One region of the Anaerosporomusa subterranea genome, then DNA from elsewhere that is predicted to be linked to it. Evidence: riboswitches for the same ligand, from Rfam matches in the RefSeq annotation. Region 1 holds a riboswitch; the other holds the start of a gene.
The links. A riboswitch is a leader RNA that binds a small molecule or an ion and turns the genes downstream of it on or off. The one in region 1 is predicted to bind cobalamin.
Positions count from the first base shown of each region.

Region 2: linked by a shared signal. The riboswitch ahead of AXX12_RS11775 (energy-coupling factor ABC transporter permease) and the one ahead of AXX12_RS09235 (MotA/TolQ/ExbB proton channel family protein) in region 1 are both predicted to bind cobalamin.

Region 1 is NZ_LSGP01000017.1:373,763-376,854, reverse strand. Features, by position in the region: gene AXX12_RS09245 (energy transducer TonB) at 1-368, opposite strand, end outside; gene AXX12_RS09240 (ExbD/TolR family protein) at 374-784, opposite strand; gene AXX12_RS09235 (MotA/TolQ/ExbB proton channel family protein) at 771-1,403, opposite strand; cobalamin riboswitch at 1,635-1,813, opposite strand; gene AXX12_RS19300 (hypothetical protein) at 1,947-2,084, shown strand; gene AXX12_RS09230 (TIM barrel protein) at 2,400-3,092, opposite strand, start outside.
Region 2 is NZ_LSGP01000017.1:927,162-930,253, reverse strand. Features, by position in the region: gene cbiQ (cobalt ECF transporter T component CbiQ) at 1-619, opposite strand, end outside; gene AXX12_RS11780 (energy-coupling factor ABC transporter substrate-binding protein) at 616-945, opposite strand; gene AXX12_RS11775 (energy-coupling factor ABC transporter permease) at 948-1,688, opposite strand; cobalamin riboswitch at 1,831-2,051, opposite strand; partial or broken gene AXX12_RS11770 (cob(I)yrinic acid a,c-diamide adenosyltransferase) at 2,116-2,247, opposite strand; cobalamin riboswitch at 2,660-2,844, opposite strand.

The DNA.
Region 1 (3,092 bases):
CCCAAACCACTGCTTGAGCCATTTACCGGGCCGCTATCGATACCAGACGGGGCCTGGGGGATGATTGCGCTCGATGTGACTGGTGCAGCAGCAATATTCTCATCTGCCACCGTTTCAGGCTCAGACGGCAGTACCGGCAACGTTGGCAGCGGGCTTGGCGGAGCGGCTTGGCTAAATGGCATAGTAGCGGTCGCCGCCATGCCTGAACCAGAACCCGGGCCCGAGCCACCTGCCACCAGCTCGATTTCGATCAGTTGACTCGTAGGCTCTGACTTCAACCAGCCGCCTGCCAACCAGCCCATGCCAGGCACCAGTAACAAATGTATGGTTAGAGAAACGATAAATGCCTGGCGAAAACTCAGTTGCATCGCCATCACCTCGGCTTACTTTCAGTTGCGACAGATATCCGCCGCACGCCGGAGAGTTTCAATTCATCCAACACAGCCATGACTCGGCCGTATTCTGTCTGACGATCAGCTCTAAGCAGGAATAGCGCCTCAGGCTGACGAGCCAGCTCTGATTGGATGCGTTTGCCAAACAGCTCAAGCGGGATTTCTTCCTGGTCAATCAGGATCTTGCCTTGGGCAGTAATCGTGATTGGCACTTGCTTGGTTATATCATGCTGGCCGCTTGTCGTCTGCGGCAGAGCAATCGGCAGCACTCTCTGTTCTACCATATACAATGTGCTCAACATAAAGAATACCAGCAAGAAAAAGATAATATCGATCATCGGAATGATCATTAGTTTGGGCTGACTTTGTAACCGCAGACTACGCAGTCTCAATCGACTCACCCCGGATCATGCTCAATAGATGATAGGCAGTCTCTTCCATGTCGGTAACCAGCCGATCCAACTGACGCGCAAAATAGGCATGGGCAATTAAAGCGACAATGGCGACACACAGGCCGGAAGCAGTCGCGATCAACGCCTCTCCTACCCCGCCGGTAATGGCAAATGGCTGGCCTTCACGCAAATTCATGACACTGAAGGACTGGATCATGCCGACAACCGTGCCCAAGAGCCCCAGCAGCGGTGCTAATGTCACGACAAACTCCAGATATTGCAAGCGGTCGCGCAGTTTGGACGCTTTTAGCGAAGCAGTAGCCTCCATCGCTTTTTCGACAGTCAGAATATCGCGGCTCTTACGCTCCAGTGCGGCTAGCGCAACAGCGGCAGCACACCCTTGTGCTTCACGACAAACTGCAATTGCCTGATTCCAATCACCCGTGGCTAAGGGTGCCGTCAGCATACTGAGTAAACCTGGTACATCACTAGTCTCAGCACGAAAATAGCAATACCGCTCAGCGATAATCGTCGCAACAAATAGCGAGCAAAACGCAAGCGGCACCATTACTAGTCCGCCTTTCTGAAACAGGGAGAAGGCTTGATGAATAAAGTCCATTATGTAAAAAACCACCTTTCTTGGATAAACGAAGTGCGCTAACCGCAGAGTGACGGAGTAGACTGGTACGTAACCGCAGAGTACGAAGAGTTCGCGGAGGGCACGCAGAGGGCTTATTATTCCGCTTTGCACCAACGTACTCCTACTATAAATTAAAAATCCCAGCCGCAGGCCGGGATGTAAAATTGCGCAATAAACGCATAAATCCCCTACCCATCGCTCGTGGGCGTAGCGGCGATATATAGTCAGGCAGTTCTCCTGGCTCTGGTTCATAGCTCGCCCAGCCTTCCCAGGATATTCTCCCAGTGGCATGATTGGGTTTGCTCCCCATTACAGTGGCGGGACCGCGCCGGATTCTCACCGGTCTTCCCTATTAAGCCTTTTCAGGCGCCTGTCTAGCTCATATTCAGTTAGTGTGCCATCAATTACCTTTTAGATTATCAGAACTTCAGTCGAAAGTCAAGACTTGTCAAAATGCATAGATTTCTCCTCACCGGTTATACTAAGGATTGCTTTTAGTAAATTTGTAGGGGGTTAAAAACCATGGAAAAAGAGCGTTTCTCCAGCCTCACCGCCGAACAAGTGAATACCATCCAAACCTTTGAGAAAGAATTTCAAACCAAATACGGACAATCTGTTTATTTGTTGGCGTTTAACCAGCAGAACCAAAAATCTCGGTAGCGGGGCGTCGGCAACTCCAAAAGAGAAGATCGCCACGCTTCACTCGCGTTGACAACCCATTACGTATCATCGCGAGCGAAGCACGGCGATCTTCTTCAGTTAGCTCTGTATAGTCTATGGCGTCCTTGCGGGGACGCCTCAGGGCGTTGATAAAGGCCCATCTACGTTGTTGGCCCCGCGAACCCATTGCTAGCGTACCCTTTCGTACGCGTCACTGCTGGGCCCGCGGGGCCGCCTAGTATCTGGACCTTTCTGAACGCCCTGCAAAATAGGTTTGTCAACAGTCTATGGCGTCCCTGCGGGGACGCCTTTCTCCTATCTTAGCGCCTTCCGCTGTAAATTTGTATTCACAACCAGTTCTTCCCGTGACGCCACAATAAATTCGTGCACCAGATACTCTGGCTCCACAAGCTCGAGTATCTGCTTGGCGGCGGAATCGCTAAACGGCCTATGCTGATCAATCTGCATAATATGAGCCATTGACGCCGCAAGGTCAACAGGCGGCGCGGTCTGGCAGCGGCTTTGCTTAACATACGCGCCTGAAAGCGACTGGTGCAGGTGAATTCCCTGGATCGAGTTGCTCAGTGTGCCCAGCTTACCTAGTACACTAAGGATATACTCTACGCCCTGCCGCTCGTCTTGCAATTCGGGATTGGTATTCATCAAGTGACCGGTGTCTAGCATGATACCAACCTTCGGATGGCGAATCCGGCTAAGCAGGCGATCAACAAGCCGTGGTTCGAGCAGTGTCAGACCAGGCCACCATAAGTTTTCAAACAGTATCGTCATGTCAGGCGGTATATCGCCAACGATAGAGTTGACCATTTCGATGGTCGCATCCACCACAGCCAGACTGTCGGCGCGAAAGCGCCAGGTATAGATTTCATCCAGTTCATTATGACTGACATGAAACACGATATATTTGGCTGCTGCCGCTTTAGCTTGGCTGATATCCCTGCGGTAGCAAGCTAGCATATGCTCAGGCTCTGTGCCACCGAAATAGGCCAG
Region 2 (3,092 bases), 550 kb from region 1:
TTTTGAAGGCACTGATAAAAAGAGTTGTCGCAAGTGCAGCAAGGGCGCGGTATGACGAAGCAAGACTCGTGTACCCCAAGCGTGAGCTTTGAGCTGTAAACATCGTTTCAGCAGTCTCAAAAAGTATAAAGATGAACCGATAAATAAGTCCCATTAACTCAATAAAAAGTGTTGGTATTTTCAGTCTGTGGAGTACAGCCAATAAATCCACCATCGGTGTATTAAGCGACAAATAATACAGGCATGCTACCGCTCCCAAAGCCTTAGCAACCAGATGCGCTGCTGTTTGAATGCTTGACTGGGTTACGCCTGCATACGCTCCAAAGATAGAAATAGAAAAAAGAAAAATTTCCTTATTCAAAGAAAGATTTACAGCTATCGGCAATACCCCTATGACCAAAAAAGAAGTTGGCGCCATCATCATCTTTAAAAATAAAACCAATGGAGTACCGCCTTTATAGACAGTACACCATCCCATTATTAGCAGCACCAAAGCAGATACTTGAATAGAATCTGCCCAGAGGCATACGCAAAGGGTAAGAACGGAAAAGATCAGTTTCTGCAAAGGATCAGTATGTTTTAGTTTTGACATATACGCATATTTGTCTATATTCATCATTCCTTAGTCGCGTCTTCTTGCTTCTTCCTTCCTCGCATATATCCTAATCCATAGAAAATTATACCTGATCCGACAGCTGCCTGAAGTGAGAAAAGCAAGCTTTCTACTTCCGCGCTGGGCGGCTCCCAGATTGGTGAGAACCAGGCCGTATAGTTTGAATTGATTTCTGTTATGGCAGCTTCGGCTTTATCATCAGAGCCACCAAATTCAGCATCTCTTAGCATTGAAAGTGGTATAACAGTAAGGCCAATAACAATTGCACTCAGGATAAGATTTTTTATCATTACATGATTTTTCTTATCTTGTTTAAAAGCATCTTCAGACATATCTAAGCCTCCTTTGACAGTATTCTTAAATATTTAAGTTCATCTTTGCTATATGCTGCAATCGCATTAAACATCATCAGCGTCAGAATACCTTCACTGATAGCTAGTGGTATCTGTGTTATCGCAAATATCCCCATAAACTTGATAAGGGAGGCTACAAAACCACCTGTTTCAGCCGGGAAGGCAAGTGCAAGCTGTACAGATGTAGTCACATAAGTCAGCAAGTCACCAAGGGCTGCTGCAAGGAAAACCGCAAGCCACTGTGGTCCCTTTGCCTTTTTTATAATTTTATATGTAGCAAAGCTAACTAAAGGTCCAACAACTGCCATGGAAAAAGCATTAGCTCCAAGTGTTGTTAATCCACCATGTGCAAGCAAGATAGTTTGAAATAGTAGAACTATCAATCCCAGTACAGCCATAGCCGTGGGTCCGAATAAAATAGTTCCAAACCCAACACCAGTAAGATGTGAAGAGCTTCCTGTAACAGAAGGGATCTTTAGCGCGGATAATACAAATGCAAATGCCCCTGCCATTGCCAGCAGCATTTTTGTTTTGGGATGTTCATTAACCGTCTTTTGAATCGAGAAGAACCCTGCTACTATAAACGGGATTGTCAAGGTACCCCAAGCAATACACCATTTTGGCGGAAGAAATCCCTCCATTATGTGCATGGCAAATGCCTGTTGAGGTAATAATCCAAGCGTGAGTGCGAGACCAATCATCCAGATGTTCTTTTTCTTCATACAAAGTCATCCCTTCTGAAGTAGTAATTTTATAAGAAGAGCCTGGCCAAATAAAAATCCCGGTAAAAAATGCCGAGAAGGATAGAAGATTAGAATGATAGATAGATCACCTAATAAACCCTCCCCATCTCTCGTAGGTATAAAGGTAGTTACGGAACAGGCAGTTATCCTGGCTCTGGATCTTCGCTCGCCCAAACCTTCCCAGGAGTTTTCGTCCCAGTGGCTAAGTACTGTGTCAACCCTAATCCTGTGTAACACGATACTATCTTGGGTTTGCTCCCCATTACAGTGGTGGGACCGTGCCGGCATTGCACCGGTCTTCCCTATTAAGCCCTTGCGGGCACCTGTTCCGCCCAATATGCAATTATTCTTGAAACGTAACCGCAGACAACGAGAAACGTTAGCCACAGAGTACGCGGAGTTTTACTTAAAACTCGATCCCTTTTTGAGCTGTAATTCCTTTTTGATAGGGATGTTTGACTTCTTTCATTTCTGTAACAAGGTCGGCCTTTTCGATAAGCAATGGACTTGCATCGCGCCCAGTGAGGACCAAATGCAGTTCAGGGCCGTTGCCTGTATGAACAATGATTAACCCCTGTTTGTCTGACAAATGATCACCCTCTTCTCCTGCTATCGTATAAGTCTTATCTATTATAAAAATGGTATTGGAAAAAGGAATGTCTCCATTGGAGACATGTTGCGCTTACCTGCCGCAACGACAAAAAGGATTTAGTTATAGCTAATTTCCCCGCCAGCCAAAATAGCGAGAAACTGTTTGACAAATAAATAGCCCTCCCTGTGCTATACAGGAAGGGCTATTTTTATGAAAGAAACCTGTCTAACTAAAAATCCCGGCAATACATGCCGGGAAGGATAGATAAATAGATCACTCTAATAATCCCCTCCCCATCGCGCGTGGGTGAGTACCGTATCAACCCTAATACTTACAGTTTTAGGGTAGCCACAGTACAACGGTGACTGTTAGATAGGCAGTTCTCCTGGCTCTGAATCATCGCTCACCCAAACCTTCCCAAGACGTTCGTCCCAGTGGCATTATGTGGGTTTACTCCTCATTACAGTGGCGGGACCGCGCCGGCATTACACCGGTCTTCCCTATTAAGCCCCATAAGGGGGCACCTATCTCGATATATAAAATTGTCAAATGTCCGTCATAATTTTTAACAATTTATATGGTAGCATATTACCAGTACTTGAGTCAACTGCTTTCTAGTTATGAAGAACCTAGATAACCGAGACATATCGATAGTATGCTGAACACAAGCGGCACTAACGATACACTAGCGACACAATACGTATGTCCTTAGCCGCGCTAGTGCTCCGCTCCTTGCACCGCAAGGTGACAGTTACAATAGTCGCAAAAAAGCCTTTCAAACAAAGTTTGAA